2 regions of the Mucilaginibacter inviolabilis genome follow, and region 2 is predicted to be linked to the other one. Evidence: riboswitches for the same ligand, from Rfam matches in the RefSeq annotation. Region 2 holds a riboswitch; the other holds the start of a gene.
The links. Region 2 has a riboswitch for cobalamin ahead of metE (5-methyltetrahydropteroyltriglutamate--homocysteine S-methyltransferase). Riboswitches for the same ligand answer to the same signal wherever they lie in the genome.
Positions count from the first base shown of each region.

Region 1 (11,086 bases), 840 kb from region 2:
CGGTTTGCAAATTAAGCTGGTAAATACCATCACCCGTACTTACCAAACCTGTGTTGCTATCAATTCCTACAAATGCCCGCCAATCGTTGCCTGAAGCGGCGGCTATACGTCCTGTTTCTTTCAGGGAAAGATCATCAGTTACTACCAAAGGTCCACCAGCTTTTGATAACAGGTAAAATTTATGATTATAAATCGTACCAAATTCAAGTGTTGAACCAATTGGTTCCAATGTTTTACCAGGATTTTCTTTCGTGAATATACTATCGGTTAACGCCCCTTTAGCGTAATCAAAAAAGCTTACGGTGCCAGTACCATGGCCAAACCAACCTTCGTTTACCACAAAAAAGCCATTTTCGTACTTACCAGGCTCGGCTATTTTAACATTGTGATCCTTTTTACATGATGCGATCGTCATCGTCAGCAATACCGGAATAAGGTACGCCGACAGTTTTAAAGTGAATTTATTTTTCATGCTTGTTATTTTTGATATCTAAAAAATTAATGAAATACAGCAATTGAAGGGAAGTAATATCCCGTGTAGGCAATATCATTGATCAATGAACCTGTAGAAGCGTTATAAAAACACAGGTCATTAAAACTATAATTGGTTGTAAAACCAGAGTGTACCGTATTAACAATTACCTGATTATGAACGGGATCATAAGCCACTCCGGCACCGTAAAGTTCCCTGCCTGTTGGCACTGTTATAAAGGGAGTTGTAAATGAAGCACTATTGGCAGCAGTATATTTATAGATCTGAGTTCCGCCAGAAAATGTAGCGTTCTGAGCTATAAAGATGGCATTTTCGGTAGTAGAGGCTGCGATAGATCCGGGATGCCATGCTGCCCATGAACCATATATAGAAAAAGGCACCGTTATAGTTTGCACCGCCAAAGTAGCCGGATCAATACGTACCAGTTGCGTACCACCGGCAGCCCAAACAGCGCCATCAGGAGTTTTGGCAAACGCGCAAAGCATGCCCGCAATAGAGGTAACAACTGTATTGTTAGATGCATTGAGCACCACTACCCCACTGGATTGAGACAATACAAAAACATAGTTACCCGCTTTAATCATATCACCTATCTGCCCTGTCACGCCGCTAAGCTTAGTACCCAGCGCCAATGTTTGCAGATTTATAGGGTAAATTCCCGAATTAGTACTCACTAAACCATTGTTAGCATCAATACCCACAAAGGCTCTAAAATCATTGGTGCTTTTGGCCGCAATCCGGTTTATTTCCTGTAAGCTATGTGAATCGGCTACTACCAATGGGCCCCCAACTTTACTTACCAGGTATAGTCTATCATTAAAAATAGTACCGTATTGCAAAGTACTACTGATTGGATTAAGATTTTTTCCCGGGTTTTCTTTAGTGAATAAGCTATCGCTGATTAAACCGGTGCCAAAATCGTAAAAACTTACTGTTCCGGTACCATGTCCATACCAGCCTTCATTTACCAGGAAAAAGCCGTTATCATATTTGCCTGTCCCGCGCACCTGGAGCTTTCCGGATGTTTGATTTGCATTCGTTGCATTAATAGCAGCATCCTTTTTACAGGAGCTTACCATTCCCATCAATAATATCGGGAAGATGCAGGGTAATAGTTTTACAAGGGCAGATTTTTTTGTGTTCATTTTTACAGGTTTTATGTTTTTGGATAGGTAGAATTATTGATTTGATTTTAGTTTTTAAGCATGCTTAAATCGGCAGCGCCACCAAACTCAGTCGATTGCTCGCCCAACCAGCCCATATTATATAGTATACCGGTTTGCACTTTTATAAAATCTATACCTTTCAGGCTCACTTTATTACCCTTAGCATCTATAGCATTATCAATATCTATTTTATCGCCACCTGCTGTATTATCGCCGTAGCCATAATCATAAGCCGCACTGGTAATGTATGTCGGGTCATCGTCGTTAATATTTGATGATGGCAACAGCGTGCCACTAAAAGTATAAGTATCACCTTTGATGCCGATAGGAAAATAAGGTTGCTTATGGAATATGTTGGTTTTTACAAAGCCAGTTTTGCCTTTATTGTCTTTCCATGGTACGCTGCACGTATCACATTTAGGCCGTGTATAGGTAACCGAGTAATTACGGGTATAACCATCCTTATACTGAGCACTACCGGTTAACTCATACCAGGTATCATCCGGCTTACCATTGTTATTGGTATCCTGCATCACCCATATGACACCGGGCTCCGAAAAATTGGCAAAAGCATTACCATAAACAATAAAGTCTTCTTTATAGGGTACGTTTAAAACCGTGTGATCAAAGCCAACGATGATATATCCACCCCAGGCTCCCAAGCTTACCAATCCCTGATCGCCGTTTAAGGTGCTTTTAGCGGCTACGGTATCACCAATACCTGTATTATCAAACTGTCCCGGAGCCGGATTAAAATCAAACAGCTGACTTACATATGCCTTGCTTTGGGCCGTTATAGGGTGTACAGGCGTTTCGGGAGTTGTATTATCGGTTGATTTATCCTTTTTACAGGATGACATTAGCACGATGCCGAGCAAAAGCCCTAAGGACAAGTTTTTCATGTGGTTTAAGTTGATCTTTATCATTTTTATTGATTTTCTGTTTCTTAATATTAATAAGCAAATGCAAAGTGCCCGGGGATATCACCTGTTATCACCGACCATTTTTTCTTTCCGGCTGTACTAAAGCAGTATAAAGTTCCTGGAGATACATAATCTTTTGCATCTGTAACCAACACTTCTTTGGTTACCGGGTTTACCGCGATGCCATAGGGAACTTTTATTTGGGCTTCGGTTCCGTCTGTTATAAACTTTGTATTCAGTACGGTTTCGTCCTTCACGTTAATCATCGAGTAGGTTGTGGTATTTTTACCGGTGATGTAGCTAAATTCATAACTATACATATAGGCTGTATCACCATCTATCCAAAGGTTGCTTACCCCAAAATCAAATTCCTTTTTTACCTGGTCGGTCTTGGTATCGATCACAAATAGTTTTGAAGGAATATTATAATAATCGCCCCGGGAGGTTACGTAGATGTCGCCATATTGATCGGCCTTTACCCTATCCAGATTGATTGCTACATCGATGCGTTTCAATTCCGTAAATGAAGCCAGGTCAACCACAGATACTGTACGCTCATAATTTGGAGGACTATAGCCACCAGAGTTGGCTACATACAGTTTTTCGCCCACAATGGCCATTTCTTCCGGCTGGCGACCGACGGTCACTGTTCGCGTAATCTGCAGGGTGGTAGTATCAATCTCATTTACTGCGCCATTCGGGGCTTTGGGATCACCCACTTTGCCCAGATAGGCGCTTACATAAGCTTTACCGTTATGAAAAGTAACATATCGGCAATTGGTAATGTCAATTTGAGTTATCCTTTTGTTAGTATGCAGGTTAAGCACCTCAACCTTGTTGGAATTATTAACTACGATATACACCTTGGAACCGTAGATGCCTACATCATTACCTACGTCGCCAAGACCTTTAACCACTTGTGGATTTGCCTGACCATATATGTTTTTACTGAATTGCCCTGTTGTATAATCCAGGTAATCCAATGATGCTTTACTTGAACCCAAATTACCTTCATCAACCAGGTAAAAGCCTTTTACCACACTATTGGGGTCTGGCGGAAACAGCGTAGTTACTACCTCCGGAACGGGCTGCTGAGCTTTGCGGCACGAACCGTATATCATTAGCGTACATCCGAGTAGCAGGTAAAGCAGTTTGTAATTTATATTTTTCATAACATCAAAAAGTTGAGCTTATGGTAAAACGATAGTTAATTTGCGGCATCGGAAAATTGAGCGCTATATAATTTTCCTGACTAAATACATTATTTAACTCGCCGGTTAGTTTTATTTTATGCTTGTTATAATTGGAGGTATAAGAAAAGCTTATATCATGGGTATACCAGGGTTGCAAATAATTCTCCGGGGCATTATATTTTGAATCGTACCTGCTGGCAACATAAATATAACTGTAGTTAAAGGCGAACTTACGCCACTCGGCACCAACCAATACCGAACCACTGTTGATCGGCGTATAAGGTATTTGCTGTTTGTAATTAATATCTGTTGGGTCTGTTACATCTATCGCTTTCTGATAAGTGTAGCTGATACCCGTATTAATAAACAGCTCGCCGGGTAATTGCCAGGTTGCCTGCGAGTTGATTTCAAGTCCTCTGATATGCACCTTACCGAGGTTGTACATCGTCCACCGCGCCAGGTTCATACCTGGTATAGCTACAATTTTATCTGTTACCTGGTTATAGTAGGCATCGGTTTGTATAGCAAAATAAATTAAGGTATGTTGTTGAAAGGTCTTATTATAAGTAAAACCTACATCATATTGCTTGGTATACTCCGGCCTTAAAAAAGAGTTCCCGATAAAAGTGTAATACAGATCATTAAAACTTGGCAGCCTGAAAATACTCTTGTAAAAACTCCTTAACCTGAAATCGGGATTATCAAATGGCTGCCATGATAAAAGTACTGCAGGTGTAAATTTTGTTTTTTTACCTGCGGCCTGCAGGGTATCAACCTGGTCATTTACAAAGGTACCCAGCAAGCTTGCCTGTGCGTTAAAGCGTTTAAAATGAACTTCGGTAGCTAATGCTGTTAATATAGTATTGCGTGTGGGTCGCACAAACCGGTATACTGCCGAATCATTTTGCGTAGCATCGAGCGTATTGCGCTGGTAATCGGCAGAGAACGCTGCATCCCAAAAGGAGTTGATATGAAATTTATTAGCTGCTGACAGGTATAGTTCGTGCTCGTCATATTTATTTTCGAGTAGCCCCCGTGTAGTGGTTATTGTGGGGTCGAAGTATTCTGTATGATCATCAGAATATTTAGCACCCAGCATTAAACTATAACTTTCACTAAACTTTTTGTTGTAGCTTGATTGTATAAAAACGTCCTTTTCTTTTTGCCGCTGTTTGGAATCGAAATTATTGTTTACAGTAGGGCCGGGTAATCCCCTGTCCGAATGATATAGATAACCCTTCAGCGTCCAGGCACTGCTATCTTTTAGCTTACCATACAATCCGGCTTCTACACGCTGCGCGTCAATGTCGCCATTGTGCCTTATTGCCGTGGTATCATAGCCAGTAACACCGTTGGTTGTCCTGAACCTGTAACGCCCATTGGCATGAATTACTTCGGTACTTATGCTGCTGTAAACATTATCGCTCAATTTATACTGCCAAAGCAATGACGGGTTTACCAATCCGAATGACCCTGTTTTAAAACTGAGCTTACCATTGGTGCGACTACCCGCTTCAAAATTTGGTTGCTTGGACATCATGTAAAGGGAAGCCCCCGCAGCGAAGCCCTTAGCCGGTTGAAAAATTGTACTTTTCTGGGCGTTGTATAGGTCTATTTCTTCAATGTTATCCAGCGAGAACTTACCCAGATCTACCTGTCCGTTCTGAGCATTACCGAACTCTACACCATCATAAAAAACAGCTACATGGTTAGTACCCAGACTGCGTACGTTAACCGTTTTTAAGCCTCCTATGCCACCATAGTCTTTTATTTGTACACCCGAAAAAAACCGGATGGCATCGGCTACAGAAAGACTGTTCAGCTTTTCAAGATCTGTGCCTTTAAGTATTTGAACAGGCGTGGCCGATGTATTACGCAGAGACAGGCGGGCGGCACGTATAGAAACCTCTTTCAAATGGTGGCTTTTAACCGTATCTGTAGTTATTTTTTCACGACTGGTATCTGCCGCCTGCGCCAAAGCATGGTCACAAAACAAGCCTTGTATCGCTGTAAGGCAAATAGAAAACATCAGGAAGCACAAATATTTGTACGAGTGTTGCAATACGTTCTGTTCGTGAAAAATTAAACAAACAGCCAACAGGGTACCATAAATGGAATACACACAACGTGAGGTACTTCATTCCAGCTTCAATCCCCGAAAGCTATGAATACATATAGTGCAATGGCAGGTCTTCTGACTTACTCCCCACTTATCCAGCCTTCCCGTCGCGATCATATCGAAACAGTGGCTACAGAATGGATAGCGGTTAACAGAGCTTACAGCTGCGGGACAGTTCCGGAATTACACCGGATTCCCTTTTAATCCCAAAACCACAAAGGGCTTCGGGAACCAAAAGCGACGCAAATATAGAAATAAAAAATGCAAGGAATTTTATTTTAGTATCATCAGGCGGCGGCCTGAGAATTGATAGCCTGTATCGGTAAAAACTTTTTAAACCTTTTATTTTAACACTTTTCTGATCAAAAACAGGGCAAAAAGGCCCGATAAATATCTGTTTTAACTAAATTTTAACGCCATTTTAACACTTTTTAACAAATTTTTGGTGGCTTTTGAAAGGTTTAAAAAGTATTAAATTATTGAATATCAAACAACTAAATACAAAACGACGTTTTTTCACCCTCTTTTCTCTTTAACTAAACAGCCCGGATGTCTGGTTGATGACATCCGGGCTGATATGGATATAAATATACGAAAATTCGGGCAGAAAAGCGCTAGCACTTTTCAGTTCTGTTGCCTTTTAAATAGCCGAATTAATAAAATAACTTAATGATATCAGAATTTACCATAACCTACATGTGCCATACGTTCGCCCATTTCGGCGTAGGCTTCGTTGGGGCCTGGAGCCCAGGTACCTAAACCATCTACATAACGGTTAAACATACAAAACGCGGCTGCTATCAGTACCGTATCATGTATCTCTGTATCAGTTGCCCCTTCTGCACGGGCCTTTTCTACGTCATTTTCCGTTACGTTTTTACCATTGCGCTGTACCTGGTGTGCAATGTGCAACAAGGAACGCAACTTATCAGATACCGGGGTATCGGGCAAGCCAGCTTTGATATCGTCAATAATATTCAGTCCGCTTTTTAAATGTGCTGCCGCCGCGGCAGCATGTGAAGTGTGACAGAAATGGCAATCGTTCCAATAAGATACCGATGCGGCTATAATTTCCCGTTCGCCGCTGGTTAAAGATGATGGCCCTCGCAATAAGGTTTCAGCCAGGTCAAGCAGAGGACGGGCAGTTTCCGGGCGGTAGTTCAATAAACCGATGATACCCGGCAGTTCTTCGTTGTTTAATTTAATATGCGCCATGCTCTTATATGGTTTCGGTTAAGTTCATATCGGTTACTTTTGGCGGAGGGGTCAGGTACCCTTCGCGGGCACGTTGTTCGCCCATTTTATCATATAATTCGTCATTATCGGGCTGCCAGGTAGCCAGGCCATCCACATAACGGTTATACATACAAAATGCAGCCGCTATTAACACGGTATCATGAATATCTATATCACTGGCACCTGTATTACGGGCACGCTCTACATCATCGGGAGTAACATTTTTTCCGCCTGATTGTACTTTGGCTGCGATATTTAATAATGCCTTAAGCTTATCGCTTACAGGGGCTGTTTCCGGATCGGCAATCACGCTGCTCACTATTTCGGCATTATTGCCTAATTGGTGTTTGGCAATAGCACCATGTATGGTGGTGCAATATTTACAGGTATTTAAACTGGATACATACGTAGCTATCAGCTCACGCTCCCCGGCGCTTAATGAAGGGTGTGGATCATGCAGTAAAGTTTGTACCAAATGATTCAGGGGAGCCGCGGTCTCTGGCCTGTACATGAACAAGCTCCGGATACCCGGAAATTCCGAGGGTAAATTAATGAGTGGCATAATCTGGTTTTTAAATAGGGTTGATTTTTACAATCTGTAACTGGTTAATTAAAGATGGATGATAAACGCCATATTTCAAAATATTTTCGATTATTCACCAACGCTTTTTATTCCCTCCCCACGGGAGGGGTGCGGTGGTTTGTGTAATGGCGGGGAGGGCTTCTACGCGCGATGATTATCCTGTTCCATAAACCCCTTCCTCCCCTTCCCGAGGGAAGGAATCGCACAGGGCTTGGGCTTTTTGATTGGCTGTCATGCTGAGCTCCGTCGAAGCATGGTGGGCAGGCCTCTGCGCTATACTTCGCTGCCGCGGGCTTCCAGCCCGTGGTATACATGGTTCAGCTTTCAGCTGACTGACGTAAGCTGAAAGCTTACCACAATACTACCCACGAGATACGCTCCGCTAATCTCGCGGGAGCGAATAACACACCCCTGCCCCTCTTAAGAGGGGAGCCAACACCCTTCTAACCCGTAGCCGCTTTCATTTTACGCAGGGCCGTTTGAGCAACACGCAAAGCATCCTGGGCATAATAACTTTTGTTGAATACCTCGCACGATATAATGAGGGGCTTTTCGGGATGCTTTACCAATTGCAGGATGCGCTTTAATGGCGCCACACCATCACCAGGATATACGCGGTCGGGTTCTGAAATAATCTCCGGATTTATACCTGACGGATAATCGTTTACATGAAATATCTCTAACGACGGTTTACCTACTAATTGCAGACTTTCTACCGCCGATTGCCCTTTGTAGATATGAAAAACATCCAGCAATACCCGGGCATCGGGATGCCCGCTTTGCAAGGCTACATACAGCACCTGGCTGATGTGTTTCAGATTAACCGATCCGCCCCACATTTCCAATTGTGGGATAACACCGGTATCGCGGCCCATGGTGAGGATGGTGTTATACCGCTCTGTTACCGTATCCAGATTGATCATATCACCTTTGGTTGCGCCTGCCGGCGGAGCAGCTATACGCTTGCAACCCAATTTGGCCAGCAGATCCATTTCGCCTTGTAACTGAGTAAGTGCTTGTTTGCGCACAGTCTCATCATCCACTATCCATGGCGCAAAACCTATGGCATTTTGAATGGTGATACTCAGACCATCGGCGATCTTTTTGGCCTCGGTTATTGAGCCCCCGTTTTTCAAATAGGCTTGCAAAGTGTCCAGCCAAATCTCCACTGAAGTAAAGCCAGCTTTGGCAGCAGTTTCCAGTTCCTTTACAAAACCCAGGTTTTGCCCGCGGATGGTACTCATGTTTAAAGAGTATTCAAAGCCATGTATGTTCTTATCTACACTAATAGCTGCCTCGGACCGGCTGCCGATAACCGCAGCGCCCACTGCTACCCCTAAAGTTTTCAATGCAGTTCTTCTATTTACAGATTTGAAATTCATAGGCTTATATTAATTTTTTAAACTTTTAATATAAGCTATAGTAACCGGTAACTGCTTGCTGTATGAGGGACTTTCATCTTCAATAAAATAATGTTTAATGCCCGCCTTTTTGGCCGCCTTCAGCACTTCGGGGATATTGATCTGCCCGGTTCCCAGGGCTACATCGTTGCGGGTATCCGTACCGCCGGTAAGGTCATTAGCTACGCCTTTGCGAATATCTTTCAGGTGCATGAGCTTCATGCGCGAAGGGTATTTGTTGATAAGCTGTGCAGGATCCTGCCCGCCATGAAACGACCACAGGATATCGATCTCGAACGATACATATCGCGGATCGGTATTTTTGGCGATGTAATCAAACAGCGTACCGTCCTCATATTTACCAAACTCATAGCCGTGGTTATGATAGCAAAAGGTCAATCCGTTTTCCTTTAATATTTTGCCCACGCGGTTAAAATCTGTGGCCGCTTTTTTGGCATCCTCCAGTGTAAACTCTTTTTTATGCGGTATCCAGGCTACCATCACGTAGCTTGCACCCAGCGTTTTAGCCAGCTTAACTATAGCTTGTGGATCTTTAACAATATCGTCATATCCTGCCCCAACCGATGGAATTTTGATGCCGCGCTCATCGCAAAGCTTTTTAAATTGTTCCTTGGGCATATCCTTTGGCCCCTCGCCTTCCAGTTCGGTTATACCAAGGGCCTTAATGGTATCCAACACAGCAACAGTAGCTTTGGGCATACTGCTACGAAAGGTATAAGCCTGTACACCTATAGCGTTGGTGAAAAGTGGCTTGCCGCTTTGGGCAAAGGCCGAAGATCCGAGTGCGAGACAGACACTTAGGATAATGGTATATTTTTTCATGGTTTATTGTTGTTATGTTCTTCGATATGTCATTGCGAGGAGGAACGACGAAGCAATCTCGTAGCTATTCTCATCAATGAGAACGCGAGGAGATTGCCACGCTCCGCTCGCAATGACATGGTTTTTATTTGTTATTACTCCTTACCTTCTTCTCCGTTGAGGGTGAGATCATTCAAACTGTATATCTTTAATACTCAAAATACCCTCGCTTGGTTTGGTTCTTTTGATAGCAAAAAAGTAGATGTCATGCTTGCCGCTAATTGGTTTCTGCACTTCGCCGGTTACAGAGGCCTGTTTTTTCCAGTCGCCTGTTTCAGTATAAGCTGCGGAGCTGATCACCGGACCTGCCTGCGAATCAATACGTACCTCAATTTCACCTGCCGCGTCTTTGGACGCGTATCGGTAAACAAACTTTTTAATATTCGAGAGGTCGATATCCCTGAACATCACATATGATTTATGGTTACCGGCCGACAGATCATTTTTAAAGCGGTTAAACCCTTTCAGCTCATCAGCATAAACTGCTTTTACATCGGCATTACGCAGGGTAACCACATCGGTACCTGTAAGCGGGCCAACCACTTTACCGCCTTTATCGGTGTATGACGCCAGCAGCGTGTATTCACCACGTGGTTCGGCATCATTGAATTTCAAATTCAGGCTGCCATGGAGTGGCAGTGGCATAACTTTGTTCTTTTTATCCGTAAGCGAAAAAATATACCGTACAATCTCTTTGGTATCCGGAGTTGATAATTGGGGATGAGCACTCATCAAATGCTCCGTTCCCCAACTGCCGGCACCACCATTGATGATCTTTTTAGCCAATTTATCAGTCGCTCCCTTTTGTGTTTTATACCGATTGGCTATAGCTGTAAAGCTTGGCCCTACGGCGGTTTTGTTTATAGTATGGCACGATTTACAATCGCTGGCGGCCATCAGAGCTTTGCCCGGGTAACTGACTTCAGCAGCCGATAAAGCTGCGAGGCTTTTAACAACTTTACCATCGGTAGATGGCTGCGGGTTATAAACGTAAAACAACTTTACCCGTTTTGGATCGATCACCTTATCTTCCTTATCCTTCACCACCACATTATACTTAAACGGCTTACTTTTCCAGATGAAGGATTTAT
Region 1 is NZ_JAANAT010000001.1:1,807,445-1,818,530, forward strand. It holds gene G7092_RS07245 (DUF5074 domain-containing protein) at 1-472, opposite strand, end outside; gene G7092_RS07250 (DUF5074 domain-containing protein) at 499-1,638, opposite strand; gene G7092_RS07255 (cell surface protein) at 1,686-2,585, opposite strand; gene G7092_RS07260 (YncE family protein) at 2,612-3,754, opposite strand; gene G7092_RS07265 (TonB-dependent receptor plug domain-containing protein) at 3,759-5,804, opposite strand; cobalamin riboswitch at 5,943-6,145, opposite strand; gene G7092_RS07270 (carboxymuconolactone decarboxylase family protein) at 6,570-7,109, opposite strand; gene G7092_RS07275 (carboxymuconolactone decarboxylase family protein) at 7,114-7,692, opposite strand; gene G7092_RS07280 (sugar phosphate isomerase/epimerase family protein) at 8,157-9,095, opposite strand; gene G7092_RS07285 (sugar phosphate isomerase/epimerase family protein) at 9,105-9,956, opposite strand; gene G7092_RS07290 (ThuA domain-containing protein) at 10,125-11,086, opposite strand, start outside.
Region 1: another riboswitch for cobalamin. It lies ahead of G7092_RS07265 (TonB-dependent receptor plug domain-containing protein); the one in region 2 lies ahead of metE (5-methyltetrahydropteroyltriglutamate--homocysteine S-methyltransferase).

Region 2 (11,086 bases):
GCTACCGAGGCCGATATCAATGTGGCCTCTATCAATTACTACTTCCGTAGTAAGGAAAACCTTTTTGCTTTTATCATGGACGAAACCATCAAAAAGCTTTTTGATAAAATAGAGCCTGTGTTGAATGACGAAAGTACCAGTATTGTCGAAAAAATAGAGGTTTGCGTGGGTTATTATATTGACCAGGTACTGGTAAATCCCGATTTTATCTTTTTTATGGTGAGCGAGGTAATGGGTGGCCTCACTCAATTACCTATGATTGGTACTATGAAGTTGTTAGTTAACTCACATTTTGCCCAACAGCTGCGTGAGTTGAAAACCAATGGGGATATCAATTATCATCCGGTTAACCTGTTTTGGAATATCTCCGGTATGATCATGTCGCCATTCCTCAGCCGTCCGCATATGCTGCAATCTGGATATTTTACTTCTGATGAGTTTTTTCAATTGATGCAGGAGCGTAAAAAATTGATCCCGCTTTGGATGGGGCTGATCATCAAAGGCTGACATTATGCATATAGACCTTGATTCACTGAGCAACTTTTTGAGGCGGCAATTTACCGGGGTTGATGACATTAAGCATATTGCTGATGGCTGGTGGTCGCAGGTTTTCTCTTTTAAAACAAATGAGGGGGCAAGGGTGATCAGAATAAGTAAACACCTTACCGATTTCAGGAAAGATGTATTCGCCTACACCCACTTTAACAGCACCCAAATACCCATACCAGAGGTTATAACTACCGGGAAATATGACGAAGAGTTTTTTTATTGCGTTTCCAGATATGTAGAAGGTATCCCCTCAGATCAAATTATAGATACACAAGAGACTAAACCCGATTTACTGTTGGCTCAAACTACGGTAGAACAACTTTTGACCATTCATCAGATCGATACCAGCAATCTCAGCGGCTGGGGATATACCGATGAAAATGGAAATGGGATATTCCGAAGCTGGGAAGAATATCTGCTGGCCATACACAATGGCAAATATACCATTGCATGGAAGGAGCTGGCTAAAACTACCTGGCTTAACGGAGAGCTGTTTACCCGTTTAACTGAGCGTATGCAAACCTATTTTCCATACTTGCCAAAAGACAAACACGTGCTGCATGGTGATTATGGTTTTGATAATCTACTGCTAACCCCAGATCATCAGGTAGCCGCTGTAATTGATTGGGCAGAAATGATGCTGGGCGACCCGATGTACGACCTGATCCATATGAATGAGCCCTGGTCTGAATATCTTCCGGTAAACTATCTGGATATATGGAAAGAACAGATGAAAAACAATCCAAGGGCTTTACTCCATTTTGAGGAACGTTTGCAATGTTATACTATTCACTACACCTTGTTTCATTTACATATCCACACTGTTAGGGGCGAGCGGGAGGATTATGAATATATTGAGCAGTGGGCTAAGGGGAATTTATAGTTAACCGGAATTGTTTTAAAGGCCAAATGTTTTTGTTTTGCGGGCCTTTTTACTTACCTGTCATAGACAACTCATTCCGACGTCGCTTCGCTGGCTCTCCTTTTTTTGTCATGCTGAACGGAGTGAAGCATCTAATCGCCGATATACAAAGTTCACGAATAGATCCTTCGTGCCTCAGGATGACAAACTTTTTATAAAACTTGGATAATCTTTTAGAATACGCCCGATATAGTAATCACCGCACCGGTCAGTTCGTCATTAACGCCAACAGCACAGGCTAGTACGTTTTTTACTCCTTGATGATAACCATTATTGATCTGTACCAAACAGGTGCCGCAACTGCCCATACCGCAGCATAAACCAAAACCGGGGATAGCCAGTTGGTCAGATATCAGGGTCATCAAACTATAATACTGGTTGGGGTAGGTGTGTACCTCCGTAATGCGGCCCAGGTACGCTACTTTAAATAGGATGATGTTTTCTGGTGTGGGCATTGATTAGTAAAGATCGGAGAAATATCTTTTACCGGTTTACGCTAAACAATATTACTTAATGCCCGAACCATCTTCAAGCAGCTTTCCATTTGGCGAAAATATCATCAAAACAAATTTTCCAGCTTTTATACCATCTTTTTTAATGTATTTGGACGATACCCCAACTGCATAATCGTCAATATAGGTAGTTAGTGCAAAATTTCCGTTGGGAAGTCTTGTCCAATAGTCTTTTATTCTTTCGCCCGCCTCAATTTCAAACCACCACATTTGCCGGCGGTTGAGTTTCTTTAAATAATGCTCAGCTTTCTGATTGTTCCAACTGTAATAACCATGAAGAGCTTGTCCGTTACTATTAATAAAAGTGATAGTACATCCAGGTTTTGCTATGCAGCTATCTATCATAAATGCGCGGGTTTTTAAGAAAGAGCCAAGTGTATCTTCGGCAAATTGGGTCAGTGCCTTTAGCTGGTCCTTTTTATTGATTTTTAATATTCCGGCAATAACAATGTGTTTATTCAGCTTTTTGGGATTGAAAAAATATTGCGAGCTATCATTATTATAATTTACGGCCTTAATGATATTAAAATGTTGCTGAATATATTTGAAGTTTTCAGGCTCAAGATCTCGCCAACGCAGGCGTTCAAATGCGTCACGGGCATATAAATAATCTACATGATCATAAATATTGTAGCTTATGCGTTCACCCGCCATACGGTGATGTGTAACCCCCGTAGCATTTATGAAAAATTGGTTGATGCCCAAATCATAAGTAGGCACATTGTTAACCCGCCATGGCATCATATATTCTGTTTGCGCGGTGGTGATCACTTTTACAGTGTCGCCCTGTTTTTTCACGATCTCCATAACCGAGAATGGATAATCATCCGTCCAAAAATCATGTTGTATAGTATCTAACAAACGGTAAAGCTTTGCCGGAGTATCAAAAAAAGAATTAAACAGGTGCCTGCGTTTTGCATCTGGCTCTTTCAGGTAGGCACTATCAATCTGTTGGGTGAGTTTGGGAATAGACAGGTGTAAGTCGGCCGGATTAAACTTAGGCTTGATTTTGCTTATGGATTGCAATAACAAATTGATGGAATCCTGCGGGATGATTTTGATAAAGCGGTGTTCTACACTATCCTTATGTTCTATGAATTTTTTAGGATCGCGTATTTGGGGATTCATCCGTTGATATTCTTCACGTACCTGGTAGCTTTTCCATTGCCTATTTCTGAGCACTATGTCATAATTATTGCGAAAAAAAGCACCTAGATAACTCGCACCATCAACCATGTGAATTTTAACGATATCATCAATAGATAATTTAACCTGGGCAAACGTTATACCGGGTATAATGATTGTAAGCAAAAAAATAAAAGTGAAACGAAAACGCATAAGGCTTGGGTTAATATCCGGATAACGACAATGTATGGTAAATTATTTTAGCCCGGTGTGAATATAAAAATAGTAAGCCATTTGCCGAAGCCTGATCATTCCGCCACCCATGTAAACCCATCATTGTCCTTTTCAATATGTCCAAACCCCGGCCAGGGTAAGTGGTAGCCGAACACCTTTTGCCTTGATGCGGCAAATTCTTCAAGAACCCTGTGGCGTGTACGGGCGGCTAAATCAAAATCAATGTCGAAAACAGTACCCCACTCCGGTTTGGCGAACAAAACGATCTCGTCATGAAAAATATCGGCCATATGAATAAATTTTTCATTGCCCGAAGTGATCGTGAACATACAATGGCCCGGTGTGTGCCCGGGTGTAAGTATGGGTTGCAAAAAATCAAATATTGGCTCATCGGTATTGAATAGCTGTAACTTTCCGCTTATCTGCGTAAAGAAAAATTGGATCTCCTGCTGGAGCGACTGAAGTGAGGATAGCAGACTTTTACTTTTAGAGAAATCGGCATGATCATCCTGCCAAAAGTCAAATTCCTTTTGGTGCATGTGGATCTTCACGTTTGGGAAAATCAATTGACCGCTATTGCTGATCAGGCCGTTAAAATGATCGGGGTGGGCATGTGTCAATATAATATCGGTGATGTCGCCTGGTTCAATTCCGGCCACGCACAAATTGCTTACCAATTTACCGGCACCCGGGCCGGCCTTATCGCCATTGCCCGCATCAATCATGATGATTCTATCTGGTAAGGTGAACACCATAATATTATGAGGCAGCATAAAATGTGTGGACAGGCTGCTGTGTTTTTCCCGGAGCTGTTTCAGTTCCGTTGGCGGTATACCGGGAGCAAAGCAATCGTTATCATACTCCACATTGCCATCGGTAATAACCAACAGGTTAAATGATTCAAAATGGTAGTTTTTAATGTCCGGAGTTGGGTTTGTTTTTATTGCTGATGTTTCTGAGTTATTGATCATGGTATTTGATTTTTTTATCATTGACAAATGTCCTCTGTTTTTGCTGATCATGGATAAAAGACTATATTTATATGCTTAGGCAATAATTTTAGACTAATGGAAAAATCAATCACCCGTAAAACAAAAGATTTTAATCCCACCAATTGCGCGGTAACTTATTGTATGAACATTATTGGGGGCAAATGGAAACCGGTGATCATCCACCTCATCAGGAACGGAATCAACCGATACAGCTTAATGCAAAAAGGCATCCCCGAAATAAGCAAACAAACCCTCACCAATCAGCTGCGGGAGTTGGAGGTAGACGGCGTATTGGAAAGGATAGTTTTTGCCGAGGTACCGCCGAGGGTGGAATATCATATCAGCCAGCACGGCCAAACTTTATTACCTATAATCGATGCCATGAAAGCTTGGGGATATGCCAACATGGAGAAACGTTAATTATCTATCTTGTACTCGCTATAGTAAGTGCGGATCGAAAATAAAATATATTTTATATATGTTAGTAAGCGACTAACCATCACAATAAATGAAACCTGTAAAATCACAAAATAAGGGAATAGCATTAGTGTTTTTTCTTTTCTCTGGTATATTAATGCTTAGTCTATATATGGTTGTAGCTCGGGATTATACCGATTCCGTTCATGTGCGGCCCGCTGTGATGAAAATAGTTAAAGATATCTCGAAAGCTGGAAGATTTGAGAACAGGCTCATTGGTATGGCTGGAAAAAAATCAAAGCAATGGGAGCGTTTTGAGCAGTTAAACCGTATTGCACAAAGTGCAGAACTCCGCGAACTCACTCAGTATAACAATGCTGTGGTGAGGTGTTATGCATTTCATGGCTTAGCTTTACGAAAAGATACAGCTGTTTTTTCGATCATGTTAGCGCATGTACGGGATACCGCCATGGTAGAAGCCATATCATTTGATATGGGTTGGGAGACAAAGGTGGGAGATTATTTTATTGATGTAATTACGACTACGGAAGTAGACCTGAAAACATATAAAATGAGTACTATTCAGAAAGAAAAGCTGGATAGTATTTTACTTTATGATAAGCATGTGGTTTTAGCCGCAAAAAACAAGTTATTGCACAATCTGAAACCAGAGGCAAAAAACTATAGCCGTATCAGAGAGATAGCTGTTACAGAGAATAACTCCATAGCCGTGGTAGCATTAGCCAGGTATAAAAACCCGGATGATTTGAATATCATTAGTGATTATTTAGAAAAGAACGAAACCCAGCACGATGCGGTGTACGCCGTCCGGGAATTTCCAGACGCTAAATTTTATCCCAAACTGGTTCAGATATTTGAACGGGAGTGGGTCTTAAAAGGCTATGATTATCCACTTTGGCGCATACTATACCAGGCCCTCGCCAAATATCCAACACCCCAAACTTTAGCTTTATTTGAAAGAACACTGCAAACCAAAGATAAATTCAGGTATCAGACTTTGGGCGAATATCTGGCTATCGCACTTGCCAAATATCCTAACCCCACGTTTGGGGACATGAAAAATAAGATCAAATTGGATAGTTTTCATCTGGATGAAATAAATGAGGAAATGAATAACAACTAATAGTCACCTTTTACCGATGCGAACTTGTCCTATGGCAATTTCCTGTACACTTTTACTATCGTGTTGCATTAAAGCCTATATTTGTTTTAATAAAGTTCTTTACTTTTTTTCAGCAATATGGTTTCCTGCCTGTGGAGGGTAGGGATTAAAAAGGAACCGTGTGTAAATCGCGGGCTGTCGCGCAACTGTAAGTAATGCAACAAGTTGTTGCCGGTAAGGTCCATTATTCTATCCAAACGGAATGAGAAGGACGGCAACAATATTACAAGCCAGGATACTTGCCTTATTGTATAAAAGACAATGCTTTCGCGTTTTGAAGCAGTAGTCAAAGAAAAAGGATAACCGCCTGTGCCCCTTTTTAGTGGTCTGCGCGTTGTTGTGCTTTTGCCTTTTATTACCATTTCCCGAAAGCATACCGAAAACCGTAAGGAGCATTAATTTAATTAATGTTTAACCAAAAAAGTTTTATGCGTATGCTCAAAAACAATCTCGGGTATCCTCGTGTAGGTGCCCTCCGTGAACTCAAAAAGGCCAATGAGGCTTATTGGGCCGGCCAATTTACCCGCGACGAGCTGTTTGCCGTTGCCCGCCAGATCAGGATCGGCAACTGGAAAACCCAGGTTGAAGCCGGTATCGACCTCATCCCCTGTAACGATTTTAGTTTTTATGACCAGGTGCTGGATACGTCGCTCATGCTGGGCGTTATCCCTGAGCGTTACACCCCTGTTTTAACCCAAAACAAAGCCAATACCGAAATCGACCTGTATTTTGCTATGGCCCGTGGTTACCAGAAAGACGGACTAGATGTTACCGCCATGGAAATGACCAAATGGTTTGATACTAACTACCATTACATTGTGCCCGAGTTTGTACAAAACCAGCAGTTCAGGGTGTTCTCAGAAAAAGTGTTTGACGAATTTACCCTCGCCAAGCAATATACCGGCACCACCCCAAAACCGGTGCTGATTGGTCCGGTAAGTTACCTGTTGCTGGGTAAAGAAAAACAAGCCGGTTTTAACAAGATCGATCTGATCAAGAAACTGGTGCCGGTTTATATCGAGGTATTGAAACGCCTGAAAGAGTATGGTGCTGAGTGGGTGCAATTGGACGAGCCTTTCCTGGCTCTTGATTTGACCCAGGCCGAAAAAGATGCCTTTGTGTATGCCTACGCCGAGATCAGTAAAAACACCCCAAGTATCAAGATATTGCTTACCACTTATTTTGAAAGCCTGAAGGATAATACCCAGCTGGCGGTAAATCTGCCGGTAAGTGCCCTGCATATCGACCTGGTGCGCGCACCGCAACAACTGGACGAGGTACTTACCCTGCTGCCCGAAAAACTGAGCCTGTCGGTAGGCGTTATCGATGGTCGCAATATCTGGAAAAACGATTACATCAAATCTATATCGCATATCAGAAAAGCCATCGCGGTATTGGGTAAGGATAGGGTGATCATAGCCCCAAGCTGCTCCCTGCTGCATACCCCATTTGATCTCGACCTGGAAACCACCATCAACACCGAGATCAAAAACTGGATGGCTTTTGCTAAACAGAAATTGAACGAAGTCAATGAACTTGCCCAGATCATAGAAAGCAATAACGATCTGCTGCAAGCCAATATTCAGGCTATCAGCAGTCGTAATATCTCCAAGCTAATCCACAAACAGGAAGTTAAACAACGTACAGCTGCTATCACCGATGTCGACGCACGCCGGGACAGTCCATTCGGTGATCGCCAGAAAATACAGCAGCAGCGTTTTAAATTACCCCTGTACCCTACAACTACCATAGGATCGTTCCCGCAAACTAATAATATCCGTACGCTGCGCGCACGCCTCAAAAAAGGTGAACTTACCGAAGCACAGTACGACGAACAGATAGAAAAGGCCACTATCGAAGCTATTCGCTGGCAGGAAGAGATCGACCTGGATGTATTGGTTCACGGCGAGTTTGAACGCAACGACATGGTGGAGTACTTTGGCGAGCGTTTGGACGGTTTTCTGTTTACCAAAAACGGTTGGGTACAAAGCTATGGCAGCCGCTGTGTTAAGCCCCCTGTTATTTATGGTGATGTAAGTCGCCCGGCAGATATGACCGTGCGTTGGAGCAGCTTTGCGCAGGCTAATACGAACAGATTAATGAAGGGTATGCTTACCGGCCCGGTTACCATACTGCAATGGTCGTTTGTGCGCGATGACCAGCCCCGGTCCGAAACCACTTATCAGATAGCCCTGGCTATCCGTGATGAGGTAGTAGCGCTGGAAAGTGCAGGCATTAAAGTGATACAGATAGATGAGCCCGCTATACGCGAGGGTTTGCCGCTGCGTAAAAAAGATTGGGAAAGTTATTTGAACTGGGCAGTACGGGCATTCCGTATATCAGCCAGCGGGGTTAGGGACGAAACACAGATCCATACCCACATGTGCTACAGTGAGTTTAATGATATCATTGGAAACATCGCCGATATGGACGCCGATGTGATCACCATTGAAACTTCCCGTTCACAAATGGAATTGCTTAATGCCTTTGCCGATTTTAAATATCCCAATGAAATTGGCCCCGGTGTTTATGACATCCACTCGCCGCGCGTACCTACGGTTGATGAGATGGCGGCCCTGCTCGAAAAAGCATCCACACTGTTGCCCGCAGGTAATTTATGGGTTAACCCTGATTGTGGTTTAAAGACCCGGAAATGGCCCGAAACACAGACCGCGTTGGTAAATATGGTACAGGCTGCAAAACAACTTCGTCAGTTAGTTGTAGAAACAACAGTTTCCTGACCATTAAAAACAGGCAATTTCCGTATAATTGCCTGTTTTTTGAAGAATTTTAGTATTTATGAAGTTAAAGAGCAGCGCAGTTATTACGGGTATTGGTGGTTATGTTCCAGATAGTATCCTGAGTAACAGTGATTTAGAAAAAATGGTTGATACCAACAGCGAATGGATAGTATCAAGAACCGGGATAAAGGAAAGAAGAATTTTAACCGATAAAACGCTCGCTACTTCTGATATGGCCACCTGGGCCATCAAAAATTTATTAGATAGTACTAAAGTTTCTGCCGATGAGATTGACTGTGTGATCATCGCCACATCAACTCCCGATCATTTACTGCTTTCAACCGCCAGTATTGTTTGTGACAAGGTGGGCATGACCAATGCCTGGGCAACGGATGTGAACGCTGCCTGCAGCGGATTTTTATATGCATATACCCTCGGATCAAGCCTGGTTGAAGGCGGTCGTTACAAAAAGGTGATTGTGGTAGGTGCCGATCAAAACAGCGCTATTATCAATTATAAAGACAGAAATACCTGTATACTTTTTGGCGATGGTGCCGGAGCGGTTTTAATTGAACCGACTACCGATGGCTCCGGCTTAATTGACAGTGTTTTTAAAACCGAAGGCAAAGGCCGGGAGCATTTACTGGTACCGGGCGGGGGCTCAAAAGTTCCGGCAACGGCGGAGAGCGTTGCTGCCAACAAACATTTTATACACCAGGACGGTCGGGTGGTTTTTAAAGCCGCTATTAACGGTATGACAGAAACGTGTAAAGAGGTACTACAGCGTAACGATCTGACTATTGATGATATCAACTGGCTGATACCACACCAGGCCAATTACCGGATAATACATGCCGTTGGCGATCATTTAGGCTTACCCGCTGAACGCGTAAAGGTGAACATTGACAGGTACGGAAATACCACTGCTGCCACCATACCACTTTGCCTTTGGGATTTTAAAAACGACTTTAAATATAACGACAACGTGATACTAACCGCCTTTGGAGCTGGTTTTTCATGGGGTGCTACTCTCTTAAAATGGGGTAAGCTGAGATAAGTTTAACGCTCATTGATATTATGCCGTCATTACAATGATGGGTGTCGTATAAAACAACAAAAGCGTGGGCTTGCCCACGCTTTTGTTGTTTTAGCTAGTCTATTTCAATATAAAGTTAAAGCCAACATTTAAGCTTGCCCGGCCATTCCTGATTGCCGAACCTGGGTTTGATTTAAAAATATCGGTAAACCCTGCTTGCTCGTCGTATTCCAGTAGAAGCTTTATGTTGTCTGATAGCCGGATCTTAGTACCAATTCCGGCTGCTATCCCAAAGTCGGTGTTGTGAAAATAATCTTTTACATCTGTACTGATGTCGGTTGCTTTGGCGCCTGCCAGATAACCCACATAGGGGCCAAAATTCAAATACCAGTTACGCTTTTTGCCAAAATGCCAATTGGCCATTATTGGCAGGGTAATGTAATTTAATCGGTAGTCTGTTTTGAAATTACTGTTATTACTATTTTCGACAGAGAAAAAGCCATCGCCCCAGCCCTTTTGATCAAAAATTAGTTTTGTTTTCAAGCTCCAACGGTTCGAGAAGTAAAAGTCGGCAGCTACACCAGCATTAAATCCCGATTTATTATCGGCATTAACCAAGCCACCGCCACTAACATTGGCATAGCTGAAGCCGGCATAAATACCCAATTCAACATCACCTTTTGTTTGTTGCGCGAATGTTGCAGAATAAGCGCCCAGAATAACAAGAATTGTGATAAGTGTTTTTTTCATATATGATTTGGTTTCGGCCGCAAAGGAAACATTTTTTAAGCTAAAAGCAGAAGATTCAAAGCTTAAAGCTGGAAAAATATATCAGGTGAAAAAGCTTTCTGCCTTCGGCTTTCCGCTTTAATGCAGGCCTTTGCGTTTGAGCAAGCCGCCGGTGGTATCATCAATACTTTGCTGTACAATAAAAGCTTTTGGATCTATATCCAGGATGGTTTGTTTAAGTGAAGGGATTTCCAGACGGGTGGCAACGGTGAAAACAATATCCCGTGGATCGTTTATATGCCCATCTTTACCATAACCACTTTTGCCCTGGTAAATGGTAACCCCGCGACCCAGGGTTTCTGTGATGGCCTTACGGATGGCTTCGCTATGGGTTGATATGACGGTGATGCCTGAGTATTGCTCAATACCGTTCAAAATAAAGTCGATCATTTTGGCTGCAGCCATATAGGTGAGTATGGAGTACATAGCAGGTTCCACACCTAAAAAGAAAGCGGCCATGCTAAATATCAATACATTGAGCAGCAAAATAAAGTCGCTCACTTTAAGCAGCTGTGTTTTTTTGCTCACCAGTACGGCAGCAATCTCGGTGCCGTCCAGCACGGCTCCGCCGCGCATGGCTAAACCA
Region 2 is NZ_JAANAT010000001.1:2,649,201-2,660,286, reverse strand. It holds gene G7092_RS10885 (TetR/AcrR family transcriptional regulator) at 1-507, shown strand, start outside; gene G7092_RS10880 (phosphotransferase family protein) at 512-1,432, shown strand; gene G7092_RS10875 (2Fe-2S iron-sulfur cluster-binding protein) at 1,645-1,926, opposite strand; gene G7092_RS10870 (hypothetical protein) at 1,978-3,321, opposite strand; gene G7092_RS10865 (MBL fold metallo-hydrolase) at 3,417-4,313, opposite strand; gene G7092_RS10860 (winged helix-turn-helix transcriptional regulator) at 4,410-4,754, shown strand; gene G7092_RS10855 (hypothetical protein) at 4,843-5,895, shown strand; cobalamin riboswitch at 5,997-6,195, shown strand; gene metE (5-methyltetrahydropteroyltriglutamate--homocysteine S-methyltransferase) at 6,369-8,675, shown strand; gene G7092_RS10845 (beta-ketoacyl-ACP synthase III) at 8,734-9,732, shown strand; gene G7092_RS10840 (porin family protein) at 9,832-10,461, opposite strand; gene G7092_RS10835 (YitT family protein) at 10,579-11,086, opposite strand, start outside.